Linked DNA regions of Colwellia sp. M166. The protein of the gene in region 2 interacts with the protein of the main gene of each other region in a pairwise test. Links are inferred from orthologs where the notes say so. Each region holds a gene or a part of one and is shown on either strand. Other genes may lie near its edges.

Region 1 (9,251 bases), 2.9 Mb from region 2 along the record:
TGCTTGATTAGACTCGCCATTGGTGCGCATTATTGCAATGAGCAAGCGCGTTTACACCTTAACTGAGTCTTAAACTAACTGAACTGTGCCCAAAGGCACTGAGTCATCATGCTTGAATAGTACCAGCGTAAGGTTAACCGATAAATGTCTAGTGCCCCTACTTAACATATGGATAGACAGAGTAGGCAGTGATGAGATCACACTAAGAGAGCCTCTATATGTGTTTGCCGTAAACCGTTGTTTAATGGCTAATTGACATAGCGAAGTAGATGAACTTGTGAATTGAATGAACAATTAGCTGCCTAACGGCAGCTAAATAAAACCCTATTGCCTATTGACGGGAATAAGGCTCATATGTGTTAGAGCGCGACCAATTCAGCTAGTTTTGCTGCGATATTTTTTATCGGATCTTCTGCGGTGTCTAAGCCACTTCGGGATCCAAGTAATGGACTAGCATCGCGAAGATCATCATATGTTGTATCGTGTACAATAGGAACGAGAAGGTCTGTCGCTAGAAGTGCAGAAAGCTCTTTGTCGGCAACACCTTCTCCTGCAATACGATTTAAAAACGATGGAGTAACCAAAACGATACCGATTCGTGATTTTACCAACCCTTTATCGATCTCACGGAGTAAGTTGGAACCAAGGAGAACGTCCTTTTCACTGAACCAAACAGAAACTCCGAGAGACTCGAGAAGATCGTGTAACTCTTTAGCCACACCTTTTCGGTCATCCCACGCGTGACATAGAAATATGTCTCGTAAATCAGGTTTAGAAGCTCGTCTCTCTACGTTTGCACGAACTGGCGTGAGCGTTCGCACATCAGTAGAATTGTACGCCACAGATGACCCAGCTTTTGACCAACGTGGTCTAGCGCTACTAGAACCACCGCTACTTCCAGAGCCGCTGGGGCGACTTCCGCCAGAGGAGTATGACGAAGGTGAATATGATGATGGGGATGAGTACCCACCGTAGCTACGACCTCGGCTACTACATGCAGGGCATGCCGCTGCTCCACTCGCTGTACGATGTCCATTACTTGGTGCTGTGCATCTTGCCATCTTTTTATTATCCTTTTTTGTAATGTTCTTTAGATTGAGTTATAAGCCTTACTGTATCAAAACTTGAAATTTAGCGACGAAATGTGCAGTTCATCCTAGCGCTCTAACAGCTTTATCAGAGGACACTTTCCTCTTTTCCTACCAGAAAGTTTCCATCTTATTTATTTAACCTATTAATAACAAATCTTTGCAGCTATTACCACTCATTGCCTACAGATAAAGCGCACGATTTGTTCTTTGGACGAAATGAGGAAACGTTCCTCATTTCGTGACTTGGGAGGAAAGCACACAAAAATATATAAACAGTGAACTAATTTTGCCAAATGAAACATTAGAAAACATAGGATGAAGGCATTAAGGCTAAAGTCTGTGCATTAATATGTTAAATTTTCTCATCGTGTGACGTGTTTCTCATTATTTGTGACGATCCACATATTGCCAGTTGAACTTTACATTTTTTGCCATTGCTGACAATAATTGTTAATTAGCTTCTCGACTGCTATAAGTCATTTTAATGTTTCTATCATCAGAAAAATTTAACAGTTAGCGGTTTTATTTTGTTGGCTTTTTTGATGAAATTTATTATTCACTATTAACGCTAATAAAATGATTGTCCCACCAATGGTTAGACGAACAATATCTGCGTCGCGGTTCCAAAAAATTACATTTACTATAATACCTGCCGGGATTAATAAGTTATTGGCTACCGCTAGTGTGCCAACACTCACCTGTGTTGCTCCTTTATTCCAAGCAAAATAGCCCAGACCAGAAGCTACAATGCCGAGGTAAACTAAAATAGTCCACTGTAATGAGGTTGTCGGCAATTTATCGGGGTTGCCAAGCAGTAAGTAACAAGGAGTAACAACGGTTAATGCGCCAATAAAAAACCAACCAAATACCGTGCGTTGTGGTAAATCTGTAGGTTCTTTTGCCAAGGTACGCTTATAGCTAACTTGTCCAACGGCAAAACAGATATTGGCGGCTTGCACAATTAATAAACCGGTTAAAAAACCTTCGTCTATCCCTTGGTAGCGAATGGTAATAGCACCAATAACCGCAAGCAATGAGCTAAGAATAAAGCCGATATTAAGTTGGCGGTCAAGTAGGTCATTAAAAAGTGTTATGTAAATGGGGGTCATTACCGTAAAAAGTAAAACTTCAGGTACTGAAAGATATAAAAAGGATTGGTAATAAAAGCCATACATGATGCCTAATTGAAATGCTCCACATAGCATCAGTTGTAAAGCGACTTTTACTTTGATTTGACCTAGCTTTAAAAAAGGCAAAAAAACTAACGTAGCAAGTGCCACTCGGATCAATACTGAAAACCAAGCATCAACTTGTCCTGCAAGATAGACGCCGATCAAACTAAAAGAAAATGCCCACATTAGCGTGACGGCAATAAGCATTGGCATGTAAACACGCTCCGTATAGGTAAAATTTTGCTAGTTTACCGACTTCTCTAATTTGGGTATATCTGTTTACAAAAATAAATAAACCATTGCGGTAAAAATAAGTATCATAATATTATTAAAGCAATATTACGGTTTAGAATATGTTGCTAAAACCCCAGGCAAGCAAAACTGTTACAGTGAGTATGATAAGTGCTTTCACTTTGTGTTTTCGCAGCATGTATTCTGCTTTATCACCGGCATAGTACACTAAAATAGCTAAACCAAAATAACGAATAGCACGGGCGATAATCGCGGCAATTAAAAATAGTGTTAGTGAGTACTTGGTCGCACCAGCGGCTAGCATGGCTATCTGAAACGGAATCGGCACAATGCCCAAAGTGAGTACAAACCAAAAGCCTTGGTTTTGCATTTTTTGCTTTATAATTTCAAATTGCTCAGGATTTGAAAATGTACTAATAATCCAATCACCAACGGCATCAAATAAATAATAGCCTAATGCATAACCAAATAAAGCGCCAACAATACAACCTACTGTTGCCATGAGCGCAATTAACCATAATTTGTCACGGCGTGCTTGCATTAACGGCACTAACACGGCTTCTAAAGGTATAGGCACTATGGTGGATTCTAAAAAAGATGCTGTGGTAATGCCACTCAGCATGTGTTTAGAGTCGATGAATTGACGAGTCTTGTTTTTAAGCTTTTTTTGAATAGCCACAAAGGTCCTTTAAGTCGATATTTAGATAATACCTATTTAGGCTGTGTATTATACAGACCGAATGATAATAAAATAGACGTTGTTAATGGACGGATAGGTTTATTAAATTAAGTTTGATAACGAGAGAAGTTAAGCTGCGAGTTATAAATTAACGAAAATTTAAGACTCGATTTTTTAGTTATATAAGTCATCAATAATAAAGTATTGAAATTATTCATTTTTAACGCAGATTGCTTTTAGCTTTTTAATCTTCAGATTTGTCTTTAAAGTCACAAAGATCTTCAATAATACAAGAGCCGCATTTCGGTGTTCTTGCTGTGCAAGTATATCTGCCATGTAAAATAAACCAATGATGTAAGTTAAACATGAACTCGGTTTTGTTCGGAGTGTTTTTGATAATAGCTTGTTCTGTTTGCTCAACCGTCTTACCTTTAGCATAGCCGGTACGATTGGCAAGCCTTTGAATATGCGTATCAACCGCTAGAAAATATTTACCTTCATTATCCTTTAGCCAGCCAAAAGCTGTATTAAGTACTACGTTAGCGGTTTTTCTGCCAACACCGGGTAAGGCTTCAAGTGCTGCTCTATTTTCTGGCACTTCGCCGCCATGCAAGTCAATCAACATTTGGCAAGTTTTCAGGGTGTTAGCTGCTTTGGTATTAAATAAACCAATGGTTTTGATGTAAGATTTTAAGCCATCAAGACCAAGGTTAAGTATGGCCTGTGGGGTATTAGCAACAGGGTATAGCTTATCGGTTGCTTTATTAACACTCACATCGGTGGCCTGAGCCGATAACAACACGGCAATTAATAACTCAAACGGGCTGGAAAAATTTAGCTCAGTGGTTGGCGTTGGATTGTCATCCCTTAAGCGGGTTAATATTTCTAGTCGTTTTGCTTTATTCATCAGGCTTATATATCACTATTGTTATGGTAAAACGTTGTAGCGTTGCGCTTGCTATAGTTGTTTTATGCTTATCTAGCTTTCAAAATTAACACGAACACGTTCAATAGCTTGTTCTAATTTTTTCGGTTTCGCTTGTGCTATTTTGTTATCAATCGCATTTTTACCGGCGATCAAAAAGCCCATGGCAATAAAAGCACCTGGTGGCAATATGGCGAGTAAAAACTGGCTATCAAGATGATAAACTTGTATTTTTAAGTCGCTTGCCCATGCACCTAACAGTAAATTTGCACCATCAAATAAGGTGCCTTGGCCAAGAATTTCACGTATTGCACCTAATACCACTAATACGGTTAAAAATCCTAAGCCCATCATTAAACCGTCAAAGCTAGCTTGCTTAATGGGGTTTTTAGAGGCGTAAGCTTCGGCACGGCCAATAATGGCGCAGTTAGTTACTATTAATGGTAGAAAAATCCCTAAAGATTGATACAAGCCGTAAGTATAAGCGTTCATGAGTAACTGAACACAAGTTACAAAAGCGGCGATGATCAAGACAAAAATGGGAATACGAATTTCTTTTGGCACCCATTGTCTAATGGCCGATACGGTGGCATTTGAACAAATTAAAACAAACATGGTTGCAATACCTAAACCTAGGGCATTAACCACTGTTGAGGTCACCGCTAGTAAAGGACAAAGACCAAGCAATTGTACTAACCCCGGATTGTTTTTCCATAAGCCTTGCCAAGCGAGTTCTTTATATTCAGGGTTAATTTTCATTATTTGCTCTCACAATTACTGGCATTAGAAAAAATATCTGCTTGATTAGCTTTAAAGTAGCTGATGGTTTTTTTAACTGTTTGTACTACCGCTCTGGGCGTAATGGTTGCGCCAGTAAATTGGTCAAACATACCACCGTCTTTAATAACAGCCCAACGGGTATCATTGTTATCAAGCATTTTTTTGCCTGAGAATTTTTCAATCCAAGAACTTTTTCTTAATTCGATTTTATCACCTAAGCCCGGCGTTTCTTTGTGATCTAAAGCTCTAACACCGCTGACACTGCCATCAATATTTATCGCAATTAATAATTCAATATTGCCGCTATAACCATTAGGCGCTATGGCTTTTATCGCTGCAGCGGTTGATACGCCGTTAAGTCGCGCGCGGTAGATAACATCGACCAATAAGTCAGTATTATTATCAGCAGGGGCGATAATACAGTCGCGAAACATTTCATTATCATGACTGTTTTTTGGAATAATCTCATTTAATTGCTTTATCAATTGCTGCTGTGCCTGCATGTTAATACGATCTTTAGTCAGTAAATGCACCAAACCAACCGAGAATGTACAAACAATAGCGAACAGAGCAAGTATTTTTGCATTTTTACTGATAGCAGGGAGTAATGTCGACATTATTTTTTTACCCCTAACTTGTGGCCATAGGTTCTAGGACGAGTATATTGGTCAATAAGAGGTGCCGCCATATTACATAATAAAACCGCAAAAGCGACCCCGTCAGGATAACCACCAAACTTTCTGATCAAGTAAACTAATAGGCCAGCAAGTGCGCCAAAGATGAGACGGCCTTTAACACTTGTTGCGCCAGAAACCGGATCGGTTAGGATGAAAAATGCCCCTAACATAGTGGCACCAGTAAACCAGTGAAACATAGTTGAAGCACTGCTATCTGGGCTGATAATAAAGGCAATGAAACTACAGATAAATAGACTTGATAAAAAGCTTAATGGTGTGGTCCAGTGAATAGCTTTTTTACTCAACAAAAATAAGCCACCAAGTAAAAATCCGGCATTTATCCATTCCCAACCTAAACCAAAATGTTTCCCTATGGTTGGCGCTTGCATACTTTCAACTACCGTCAAACCTAAGGTGAGGTTGGTTTTTACGGTATCAAGCGGTGTTGCCATGGTAAAACCATCAATGTGGGTGCGAATTTGCTCAACAGAGTAACCTTGTGGTGTATAACCGGTGAAAATCACTGAGAAGGTATCACTTAACTGGATGTCCATTGCCAATAATGACAATGGTGGTTGCCATTGTGTCATCTGTACGGGAAATGAAATCAACAGCATGACATAAGCAGCCATTGCTGGGTTAAAAGGGTTATGGCCTAAACCGCCGTACAGTTGCTTAACAACAATAATTGCGAATAAACTGCCGATAATGGTTATCCACCAAGGTGCTAATGCCGGTAAACTGATACCGAGTAATACCGCGGTTAATATTGCACTACCATCAAATAACTGCGTAGTTATTTTTTTATTTCGTAATGATAATACGGTGAACTCTGCAATAAGTGCTGTGGCTATGGCTAACGAAATATGAATTAAGTTACCCCAACCGAAAAAATACCACTGGGCGAAAATGCCGGGAATTGTGGCATAAATCACCATTCTCATTAAGGCTGAGGTTTCGCTTTGTTGATGATTGTGTGGGGAACTTGCTATCCAAAATGCCATGGTGTTCAATTACTCTAAAAGTTGTGATTTAGCGGCTGAAGTAGCCAATTTTTTTGCTTTCGCTTTTGCAACGGCAGCAGCTATGCGGGCTTTTTTGTCATTCGCAGGTGTAGCTTCAGTGGTGAGCTTTTCATCAAGCTTGGTTTCAGCGTCTTTTTCAGCCTCTGCTGCCGTTGCGCTTACTGTCGACTCAGCTACTAGCTCTACTGTTTCACTCGCTGCTTCTTGTTGTACCTTTTCTGCCAATTTTTTTGCTTTCGCTTTTGCAATAGCAGCAGCTATGCGGGCTTTTTTATCATTCACAGGTGTAGCTTCAGTGGTGAGCTTTTCATCAAGCTTGGTTTCAGCGTCTTTTTCTGTCTCTGCTCCCGTTGCACTCACTGTTGACTCAGCTACTAGGTCTACTGTTTCACTCGCTGCTTCTTGCTGTACCTTTTCTGCCAATTTTTTTGCTTTCGCTTTTGCAATAGCAGCAGCCACTTTGGCTTTTTTATCATTTACAGGCGCAGCTTCAGTCGTTGTCGCTAAGGTTGCATTATCAGGCGCTTGATTTTCAGCGGCCTGATTTTTTTGTGCTAATTTTTTTGCCTTAGCTCTGGCGATCGCATTCGCCACTTGGCTTTTACTGTCGTCAATTTGCGCAGCTGGTGCGTTGATAGTCTCTGGGCTATTTTCACTGTTATTAGTTTGTGCTTTTTTTGCTTTTACACGAGCAAGGGCCGCGGCAACAGCAGATTTTTCTGATTTGGCTTCCGTGGTACCTGCATTCATTCTAGCTTTACGTGCTTCGGCTGCAATTCTATGTTTTTCTGCACGAGCAATTTTTTCGCGCTCAAGACGTAATTTACGCGCTTCAAATCTCACTTTTGCTTTTTCAGCTTTAATGTCGAGTAGTTTCTGTTGGCGAATTTCAGCTTTTGCTACCCGATAATAGTGCACTAAAGGAATTTGGCTTGGACAGACGTAAGCACAAGCTCCGCATTCAATACAATCAAACAAATTAAGCATTTCGAGTTGTGATTGATCTTTTGCTTTCGCACTCCACTGCAATTCTTGTGGCAATAATTGTGCAGGGCAAACATCAGCGCATTGCCCACAACGAATGCACTCTACCTCTTTACTGCTGGTTGAGGAAAAGGGCGAGGCTATTTCAATTTCACTGGGCGCTAAAATACAGTTAGTGGTTTTTATTACTGGAATTTGATCATTAGCTAAACTAAAGCCCATCATAGGGCCGCCCATAATCAAATGCTTATCTTGGCTATTACTGTAGCCACATTGCTGGGTTAAATAACCCACGGGAGTACCAATAAGTGCCCAAACGTTTTGTGGTTTATCAAGCGCTTGACCACTAACCGTGACCACACGTTTGATCAGTGGTGTGTCGTTAATCACCGCGTCAGCAATAGCAAAACAAGTGGCAATATTTTGCATGACCATACCTAATGAGCTAGGCAATACGCCACTGGGAACTTCTTGCCCAGTTAATATCTTAATCAGTTGTTTTTCGCCGCCGCTAGGGTACTTTGTCGGGATAACACAGACATGAATATGATCAATATCAGCGGTAACTTTTTTTAATACTTCAATCGCTTTTGCTTTATTGTCTTCAATACCGATAAGAATATTTTTCGGTGCGAGAAGATGATCTAAAATTTTAATGCCATCTAAAATCGTTGGGCTATGCTCTTGGATCAATAAGTCATCAGCTGTGATATAAGGTTCGCATTCAACCGCATTGATTATCAAATAGTCTATTTTTGCTAAGGTTGAAACTTTTACTTGTGTAGGAAAACCAGCGCCGCCCATACCGCTAATACCAGCATCAGCAATTTTTTCTAAAATTTGCGCTTTACTGAGTAATTGAAAGTCAGGACAGATGTGGCGCTCTTGCCAAGTATCTTCACCATCAGGTGTTAAAATCACACAGTTTTCACTCAGGCCAGAAGGATGAGGAATAGCCATAGATTGAATTGCTGTGATTGTGCCACTGGTGGGCGCATGAATAGGCAATGACATCGGGCTGTCACTGGTACTTAACATTTGTCCTTTTAGGACTTTATCACCAATGCTAACAATTAAATCTCCCGCTTGGCCAATATGCTGGCGCAGAGGAATAATTAATTGCTCAGGAATTTGTGCACTTGCAATAGGTTTGGTGCAGGTAAGGAATTTCTGCTCTGGCGGATGAATACCGCCATGAAACTGTGAAAACCTTCCTTTTTGTATACGTTCAATTACCGATTCCACCCAAACCTCATCTAATCTATTTGTACAACAGGAATATTATTTAAATCCCATTGCCAGTTCTGTGTTGTTGTAGCAACAGGGATCATTTCTATACAGTCTACTGGGCAAGGTGCGACACATAAATCACAACCTGTACACTCGTCTGCTATAATCGTATGCATTTGTTTTGTTGTGCCTATAATGGCGTCAACAGGGCAGGCTTGAATACACTTGGTACAGCCAATGCAATCTTCTTCTATAATAAAAGCAACTTTCGGTGAATTATCTGTTTCGTGATTTCCATCTAATGGTTGAACTTCAACCCCCATTAAATCAGCAATTTTTTTGATGGTGTCTTCACCACCTGGTGCACATTTATTGATTGCTTCACCGTTTGCAACAGCTTCGGCATAAGGTTTACAACCCGGATAGCCACATTGGC
Region 2 (9,585 bases):
CTATGACATCGCCTTCTTTGATTTTATCGCCAAGCTTAACGGTTAAAGCAACTAATTCACCGGCAAATGGCGCAGGAATATCCATAGATGCTTTATCAGTCTCAACGGTGACAATACCTTCGTCAGCTTCAAGGTTATCGCCAACAGCAAAACATATTTCAATAACTTCTACTTCATCGCCACCGACATCTGGGACGAGAATTTTTTCAATATCAGACATTTCTTAATTCCTTATCTCGTCTTAATTACGCGTAAAGCGGATTAAGCTTTTCAGCGTTAATATTAAAGCGTGTGATAGCTTCGCTCACGACTGAATGCTTAATATCACCACGGTTTGCCAACTCATAAAGTGCCGCAACAACGATGTAGTTTTGATCAACTTCAAAATGCTGACGTAAGTTAGCGCGACTGTCACTACGACCAAAACCATCAGTACCTAAAACACGATATTCGGTATTGATATAACCGCGAATTTGGTCAGAATAATTTTTAACATAGTCAGTTGCTGCAATGGCAGGACCTTTATCAGCAGTAATAACGTTAGAAATATAAGCCGTTTTTTGCTTGCTTTCAGGGTGCAACATGTTCCAACGGGCAACTTCTTGTCCGTCACGTGCTAGTTCATTAAATGAAGTTACTGAGTACACATCACTTGATACGCCATAATCAGCTGACAAAATTTGCGCTGCTTGACGTACTTTTTGTAAAATAGTACCTGAGCCCATTAATTGCACATTGGCTTTAGCTTTTTTAGCTTCAACACGTTCAAGTTGGTAAATACCTTTGATAATTTCTTCTTCAACCGTTTTATTATCAGGTATTGCCGGGTGTTGATAGTTTTCATTCATTAACGTTAAGTAGAAGAAAACATTTTCATTTTCTTCATACATACGACGTAAACCTTCACGAACGATAACCGCGATTTCATAACCATAAGTTGGGTCATAAGTGACACAATTAGGAATTAAACCGGCTTGTACGTGTGAATGGCCATCTTGATGTTGTAAACCTTCACCATTTAGCGTTGTTCTACCGGCCGTTGCGCCTAGTAAGAAACCACGTGCTTGGCTATCACCTGCCGCCCATGCTAAATCACCAACTCGTTGGAAACCAAACATTGAGTAGTAAATGTAGAATGGAATGGTCGTTGCATTACACGTTGAATAAGAAGTACCTGAGGCAACCCAAGACGCCATAGCACCTAATTCGTTAATACCTTCTTGTAATACTTGGCCTTTCTTATCTTCACGGTAGTAAGCTACTTGGTCAGCATCTTGAGGAACGTATTTTTGTCCTTCGCTAGCATAAATACCCACTTGACGGAACAAGCCTTCCATACCAAAAGTACGCGCTTCGTCAGGAATAATTGGCACAATACGCTTACCAATTTTTTTGTCTTTTAATAAGCTATTAAGTACACGCACGAAAGTCATTGTTGATGAAACTTCGCGATCTCCAGAACCTTTTAAAATAGGTTCAAAGATTTTTAATGCTGGAATATCAAGTGTTTCTTCAGCTTGCTGACGACGTGCAGGTAATGAACCACCTAATGCTTCACGACGCGCTTTCATGTACTTGAATTCTTCACTATCTTCAGGGAATTTGTAAAAAGGTAGATCAGCAATTTGGTCATCGCTAACCGGAATATTGAAACGGTCACGATAATGTTTAATCGCATCAACGTCCATTTTCTTAACGTTATGAGCAATATTCAATGCTTCGCCTGAAGCACCTAAACCAAAACCTTTAACCGTTTTAGCTAAAATTACCGTTGGACGACCTTTAGTGTTCATCGCTTTTTCATAAGCGGCATAAACTTTAACGGGATCATGACCGCCACGATTTAAACGCCAAATATCTTCGTCTGACATATTGGCAACAAGTGCCGCAGTTTCAGGATATTTGTTGAAGAAATTCTCCCGAGTGTACTTACCGCCTTTCGCTTTACAGTTTTGGTATTCACCATCAACTGTTTCGTTCATCAACTGTAATAATTTACCTGAGGTATCACGGGCAATCAGTGAATCCCAGTATGAACCCCAAATAACTTTAACCACTTCCCAGCCTGCGCCACGGAAAGTACCTTCAAGTTCTTGAATGATTTTACCGTTACCACGAACAGGGCCATCTAAACGCTGTAGGTTACAGTTGATCACGAACGTTAAGTTATCTAAGCCTTCACGTGTTGCTAAGCCGATAGCACCTAATGATTCGGGCTCATCAGTTTCACCATCACCTAGGAAACAATAAACCCGTTGACCAGAACAATCTTTAATGCCGCGATCAGTTAAATACTTAAGAAAACGTGCAGTGTAAATAGCTTGCAGTGGACCTAAGCCCATTGAAACTGTTGGGAACTGCCAAAAGTCTGGCATTAAATGTGGATGAGGGTATGAAGACAGACCTTTGCCATCACACTCTTGACGGAAATTATCCATTTGCTCTTCGGTTAATCGACCTTCCATAAATGCACGAGCATAAATACCTGGAGAGATATGACCTTGAGCGAAAATGAAATCACCGCCATCTTTTTCTGATGATGCTTTAAAGAAATGGTTAAAACCAACATCATATAACGTCGAAGAAGAGGCAAAGCTACCAATGTGGCCACCAAGCTCTAAATCTTTTTTCGAGGCACGTAATACCAGCACCAAGGCATTCCAACGAATAGCGGCACGAATGCGTGATTCTATCGTTTGGTCTGCTGGCATATGTGGTTCTAACCCTGGTGGGATAGTATTAACATAGGCTGTTTTAGCATCAAACGGTAAATGTGTTCCGCTACGACGTGCTCTGTCGATTAACTTTTCAAGTAGAAAATGAGCGCGTTCTGGCCCTTCATTTTCTAACACAGACTCCATTGATTCCAACCATTCTTGGGTTTCCATTGAATCAATATCTAGATTTGGGAGCTCAGACATAATTACTTAGTCTCCAATTGTTATATGTTAAGTAAATTTATTTGTTTAAAGATAGCTGCTTTTAAGCAAATATCCTTATCGCAAAGTCATTGTTCAAAAAAGCGTTAAAATTCTGTTTTTTTCATTCTGCGTATAGAGCGTTCCATACGACTATTTTCTTGTGTCATCTTTAATAATACTTCTTCAATAAAAGCTAAATGTCGATGGCTTGCTCCCCAAGCAATTTGGGGTTTACCACTAACAATCGCACTCATTAAACGTGTACGATAATCAGATATTTGACTAAACACATCAGGTCGCTTAGCCAAAATAGTTAAATTTTTCTCTATATTGTCAATCAACAATGGCGCCATGCTATGAGCTAAATGCAAAATAACCACATTATGACTGGCGGCGCATATCGCTAAATAAAACTCAAAAACGGCCTGTGCTTCAAGACGATAATTATCTTCTAACTGCGCACTGCCAATATTGTCATGCTTGCGCTGAATTTCATCGAAATCAGCTTTAGTACCGCGCATCGCCGCATAATAGGCCGACATGCCTTCAATACCGTGACGAAATTCTAATAAGTCAAACTGCGACTCTTTACTATTGGCCATTAAAGCAAATAAAGGATCGGACAAACCACCTAGAATTTTATCATTAACAAAAGTACCACCACCTTGACGACGAGTAATTAACCCCTTCGCTTCCAGCTTCTGAATGGCTTCACGTAATGAAGGGCGAGAAACATCAAATTGTTTCGCCAGTTCACGTTCAGCGGGTAACTTTTGTCCGGGTTTTAAACTACCTTCTAGAATCATCGTCTCAAGCTGAGCCAGAATAATGTCTGATAACTTTGCTTGCTTTACCGGTTTTTTAATACTCGGAATTGACATCTAAAACCCTTTATTATTCAAATTCATTGCAACTAAATAGATTAATCCAACTAAAAAACCACTTGGTAAATTGGTCTGACCATTGATTTTTTCGACTCATAATGTATCAAATGAATACCAACTTGTAAACCAGTGAGTAAAAAACGAGCAAAAATTTAAGCGAATTAAAGTGGCCGTCGATAGCTAGGCTAATACACCCGTAAGTATCAACACCGACAGTATCGCTAGAAACAGTAATAAGGTTCGTTTAGCAAGCTTAACCAACAGACAAGGCTCTGAACTACAGTCATCGGCATCAATCATGTAATCCTCAGACATTTGAGCAACATCAATCAACACTCGACTAGGAGGCTTTTCGAATTCGAATAAGTTTTCTAGCCAAACGGGCATTGCTTTCGAAAAATGACCGACAAACATGTAGCCAAAAGCAACCAACCTTACCGGTAACCAATCAATCCAAAACAGCAATTGCTGACTTGCTTGGCTAGTATCATAACTTTGTTCATTATTTGCTTTAATATTTTCATGCGCTTCATCTTGCGCAACAACATCTTGCTCGTTAGCACATTCATTTATTGTGGTTAATAAGCGATAAAATAATGCCCCCGCTGCGCCAAAAAGCACGAAAAATAGCATAACAGCAATAAAATAACGGTAATTTAGCCAAACCAATGTTTGGCCAAACCCCATCTCTTCAATATTTTTATCTTGTTGTAACTGTAAGCGTTGAAGGTCACAGCTGGTCATTTCACCTTTAAATGCCGATTGTAAATAGCATTTATAAGCATCGCGAGTTTTCATACAGCCAAAGCAGACAATTAATATCAATGTTGAAACAATTAGATGCAGTAAAGCATTATCTATTTGCGCTAATAAAAAATAACAACCTAGCACCGGAATAAAAATAACCAGGTAACTTAAAGCAGCAGAGTGTCGATAATCAGCAAAAAACTTAGTTTGCTTAAGCACTGCGACATAGCGTTGATAAAAAGTATTAAATTGCCAAGCACTCGATGATAAATAGCGTTCAGCAATCAGTGCAATTAACAAACTAATTAAGCTCATTTTTAGTTATCCTAATGTTAAATATAATTCATGGTTTTGAGCGTTCAGTTAACCTCACGCCTTCGCCACAAGTGTTTTTTGTTTTACTAATAGCTCAAAACTAAAAGCTGACCGCTTTCTCTGCCTTATTCTTAGCAATTAACCGTTTTCTGCCAGCAGCGCTCGATAACATTGCCAATCAAAAGATATACCGGGATCCGTTTTGCGCCCCGGAGCAATATCACAATGGCCAACAATATTATTTTGTAATGCTGGGTAAGCAGCAATTAGCGCCCTACTCAACTGGCTAAGCTGCTGATATTGTTCTTTAGTATATGGAATATCATCCGTTCCTTCCAGCTCAATACCAATCGAGAAGTCATTACATTTATCTCTATCTTGATAACGAGAAACGCCGGCATGCCAAGCTTTATCATTAAATGAGACATATTGCACAATATCGCCATTACGCTTGATCAAGCAATGCGCCGATACCCGCATTTTATATATGCTTTCAAAATAGGGATCTGCTGTTGGCTTTAAATGACCAAGAAAAAAATCACTTATATAATTGCCACCAAACTGCCCCGGTGGTAATGAAATATTATGCACAACCAGTAAACTAATACTTTCGTTTTTATCTCTCGGCTCAAAGTGGCTAGACGGCTGAATTTCAACATCCGTTAACCAACCGTTTTCAATGGCCCACTCAGTGCTATTTGCTCGGTTATTTTTCAGCATGGTCATACAATAATCACCATCGTGTTTATCCTAACGCTATTAAATAGTAAAGTAGACAATAGGACAAGCTATCAACTTAAGATCGATATCACTACTTATGACTGAACATGACACGACAACAAGCTTTGGTAAATATTTTATTTGGGTCGCTTGGTTTATCGGCATTGCTTTATTAGTCTTTGTTTTTCAAGACTTACTCGATGAGCAGTACAATCCAAACCAAGACCCTAAGTTGTCATTACAAAGCAATGGCAAAGCACAAGTCACCTTACAACAAAATCGACAAGGGCATTATGTTACCAACGGTGCTATTAATGGTACTGCGGTTACTTTTTTACTTGATACCGGTGCCACTCAAGTATCTATTCCAGCCCATATAGCTGAAACCTTATCATTGCAAGCTGGCGACAAATATCGAGTGCAAACCGCCAATGGCACTATCACTGTTTATCAAACCCAGTTAAATGAATTACGCATTGGCAATATCTACCTGTATAATGTTGCCGCACATATCAACCCGAGTATGGCTGCAGACGAAATTCTGTTGGGCATGAGTGCCCTAAAAAGAGTAGAATTTAGCCAAACCGGAAAACAACTTATTTTACGAGAGCAGCTTTAGATGTTACCAGACTCATTATTACACGACATAACCAAAACCGTTACATGGGCTTTATGTGAAGACCTAGGCGTAAACACCTATGATGAACTTAGCACCAGCAGCGACATTACAGCCGAACTTATTCCATTGGAAAATCAAGCAGTAGCTAATATTATTAGTCGTGATGAATGTGTCATTTGTGGCGTAGCTTGGGTCAATGAAGTTTTTAAACAACTTGATAATATCTATAACTCCAGCACAAAAATCACTTGGTTTGTTAACGATGGTCAACATGTTAGCGCCAATACGACACTCTTTGAATTATCTGGCAATGCCCGTATTTTACTAACCGGTGAGCGCACCGCATTAAACTTTTTACAAAGTCTTTCTGGTACAGCCACTATCACCAGTGATTATGTAAAACACCTTGCAGGTACAACCACAAAGCTATTAGATACCAGAAAAACCTTACCTGGTTTACGCAGTGGCCAAAAATATGCCGTAACTTGTGGCGGTGGCGTAAACCACAGAATTGGTTTATTTGATGCTTTCTTAATTAAAGAAAACCATATTGCCGCTTGTGGCGGTATTAAAAAAGCCATCGCAACAGCACGTATCAATCATAGTGACAAAACTGTTGAAGTTGAAGTGGAGACTATCGCAGAGTTAACTCAAGCCCTCAACGCCGGCGCTGATATTATTATGCTCGATAACTTTAGTCCGCAAATGATCGAGCAAGCCGTGAAACTAACGGCAGAAATATCTGCAGGTCAAAGTAAACTAGAGGTTTCAGGCAATATGACCCTAGCAACATTAAAAGATTATGCAAAATCGGGGGTTGACTTTATTTCAGTTGGGGCGCTAACCAAACATGTACAAGCCGTAGATCTTTCCATGCGCTTTGTTTGAGCCAGCTGATCTTTCGAGGTTACTTCAGCAACAAATTATTCCGTGCTTACTACTAGGCAGCGCAGCAATAAATACGCTTTAACTGTGTGCACAGCAACTATAAAAGCTCAGCAGTCTAAAATTATTAATCAGTTATTTGATGTAGGTCAAAATTGCTTTCGCCTACATCAATGATTAACTTATTCGTGTGTATTTCATTTCACTTCATATCAAACATAAATCAAATTTACACCGCACTTAGTCAACCTACATTTTAAATGATGAAAAAGGTAAGTAACAACTTACTATCACTCACACACCTAACTAAAATACCAGTAACAAAATCTAACATTCTGTTACATACCTGAAAAAAAATTCGCCACAATGTTTTACATTTGGTTATTTTTGTCGCAGTATCATTTTAGCCCCCGTAATAATGTATGGAATAATTGATTATGAAAAAGACATTACAAAACTTAAATATGAAGAAAAAAGCTCAAGGTTTTACCTTAATTGAATTAATGATCGTTGTGGCAATTATCGGTATTTTAGCCGCAGTCGCTTTACCGGCTTATCAAACATATTCAGATAGAGCGAGATTTTCTGAGGTTGTATTAGCTGCAACCCCTGCTAAAACTGCAATTGAACTCTGCGTTCAAACGACTGATGCAAAAGCCTGTCATCAAGTAGAAGATGGGCAAACAGGAACTGCCGCTAACACTAATGGCTGGGCCGCTGCTCCTAGCGTTAAATATGTCGTTATTGGTGGTACTGCAGCAGCACCAACAGTAACAGTAACATCAACATTTACTAACGATGCTTCAGCCGATGTTACTTTCGTTTTAACGGGTACTGTTGTCGATGATGAAAGTATTACCTGGGATAATACAGCTGGAACATGTGCTGCCGCTGGTCTTTGTTAATTTTTCATAAATTTAATTAAAAAAAGCTCCTAAGGGGGCTTTTTTATTAACTAACTTTCATTATTATTGTATATTGTAAGCTACACTCTAACTGTTGATTTTTACTGAGTTTATTAAAGATATTTATGAAAGGTCTTCATCAACAATCAAGCCTGCTATCGGCACTCGCCAAACATGATATTGTTACCCGTGAGATGGTCGACACTATAAGTGCTGACTTTATTCGCCAAAAAAAACCATTTGTTCGTTACCTAGTCGAAGATAAAAATATTAATGCCGAACAAATAGCTAGCACACTCTCCCGCAGTTTTGGCTGTCCTCTGATTGATCTGAGTAATTTTGACACATCATTAGTCCCTGAAGGTGTCCGCAATGAGAAGCTGGTGCGCAAACACAGTGCCTTACCTTTATTCTTGCGTGGCAAGGTATTATTTGTTGCCATGTCGGACCCAACTAACCATGATGCGCTAGAAGAAATTCAGTTTAATACCGGTTTTTCAACTGAATTAGTCCTTGCTAATGAAACCTCATTAATGGCTTGCATCGAGAAAATTTTAGAAGCAGACAGCGATGCCCTTGATATCACCGATATGGATACTGCCGAGTTAGCTGGTATCGATGTGCAAGATGAACATCAAGAAGACGATAACATTGGCGGTGGCGATAAAGAAGATGCTCCTATAGTTGTTTATATTAACAAAATATTACTCGACGCTATTCGTAAAGGCGCCTCTGATTTACATTTTGAACCTTATGAAAAATCTTACCGTATTCGCTTTCGTATCGATGGCATATTAACCGAAGTCGCTAAACCGCCGGTATCTTTAGCATCACGTATGGCTGCACGCCTAAAAGTGATGTCGAAGTTGGATATTGCAGAGCGGCGCGTACCACAAGATGGTCGTATAAAGTTGGCGTTATCAAAAAAGAAATCAATTGATTTTCGTGTTAGTACTCTACCTACTATGTGGGGTGAGAAGGTAGTGATGCGTATTCTTGACTCCTCCAGCGCCATGCTGGGCATTGAAATGCTTGGTTATGCTCCAGAGCAAAAGCAAATTTACATGGATGCACTAGCACAACCGCAAGGCATGATATTAGTAACAGGCCCAACCGGCTCGGGAAAAACCGTATCACTTTATACCGGCTTGAATATTTTAAATACCGAAGAGCGCAACATTTCCACCGCAGAAGATCCGGTGGAAATTAACCTTGAAGGTGTCAACCAAGTACAAATTAATACCCGTGCAGGTTTAACCTTTCCGGGGGCATTACGCTCATTTCTCCGTCAAGATCCCGATATTGTTATGGTCGGCGAAATTCGTGATTTAGAAACCGCTGAAATTGCTATTAAGGCGGCTCAAACCGGTCATTTAGTGCTATCAACTTTACATACTAATTCAGCAGCAGAAACATTAACTCGCTTATTAAATATGGGCGTACCATCCTATAATGTGGCAAGCTCTGTCAGTGTTATTATTGCCCAGCGCTTAGCACGTCGATTATGCATTCAGTGCAAAACAGAAGAAAACATTCCCGAAAGCGAACTACTTACACAAGGCTTTTTACCCGAACAACTTAGTACCATA

Evidence for each region.
Region 1: the proteins of aceE (region 2) and nth interact in binary tests that used the Escherichia coli proteins (3 or more experiments, as listed by UniProt). The link is inferred for Colwellia sp. M166 from one-to-one orthologs.

Annotation. Positions count from the first base shown.
Region 1 is NZ_CP040755.1:157,652-166,902, forward strand. The notes cover bases 2,271-5,117. They hold nth (endonuclease III), read right to left. Parts: upstream 4,102-5,117; coding sequence 3,439-4,101; downstream 2,271-3,438. Other genes in these bases: FGD67_RS00810 (carboxylate/amino acid/amine transporter), read right to left, coding at 2,271-2,476; FGD67_RS00815 (YqaA family protein), read right to left, coding at 2,610-3,194; FGD67_RS00825 (electron transport complex subunit E), read right to left, coding at 4,174-4,878; rsxG (electron transport complex subunit RsxG), read right to left, coding at 4,878-5,117. Also shown: FGD67_RS00800 (toll/interleukin-1 receptor domain-containing protein), read right to left, coding at 360-719; FGD67_RS00805 (hypothetical protein), read left to right, coding at 754-975; more of FGD67_RS00810, read right to left, coding at 1,598-2,270; more of rsxG, read right to left, coding at 5,118-5,516; electron transport complex subunit RsxD, read right to left, coding at 5,516-6,580; electron transport complex subunit RsxC, read right to left, coding at 6,590-8,830; electron transport complex subunit RsxB, read right to left, coding at 8,842-9,251. UniProt on the Escherichia coli protein: DNA repair enzyme that has both DNA N-glycosylase activity and AP-lyase activity. The DNA N-glycosylase activity releases various damaged pyrimidines from DNA by cleaving the N-glycosidic bond, leaving an AP (apurinic/apyrimidinic) site.
Region 2 is NZ_CP040755.1:3,020,200-3,029,784, reverse strand. Bases 46-3,226 are described here. They hold aceE (pyruvate dehydrogenase (acetyl-transferring), homodimeric type), read right to left. Parts: upstream 2,922-3,226; coding sequence 246-2,921; downstream 46-245. Other genes in these bases: pdhR (pyruvate dehydrogenase complex transcriptional repressor PdhR), read right to left, coding at 3,026-3,226; aceF (dihydrolipoyllysine-residue acetyltransferase), read right to left, coding at 46-220. Outside these bases: more of aceF, read right to left, coding at 1-45; more of pdhR, read right to left, coding at 3,227-3,787; beta-lactamase regulator AmpE, read right to left, coding at 3,986-4,867; 1,6-anhydro-N-acetylmuramyl-L-alanine amidase AmpD, read right to left, coding at 5,006-5,587; FGD67_RS13765 (TIGR02281 family clan AA aspartic protease), read left to right, coding at 5,685-6,206; nadC (carboxylating nicotinate-nucleotide diphosphorylase), read left to right, coding at 6,207-7,094; FGD67_RS13755 (pilin), read left to right, coding at 7,529-7,996; type IV-A pilus assembly ATPase PilB, read left to right, coding at 8,122-9,585. UniProt on the Escherichia coli protein: Component of the pyruvate dehydrogenase (PDH) complex, that catalyzes the overall conversion of pyruvate to acetyl-CoA and CO(2).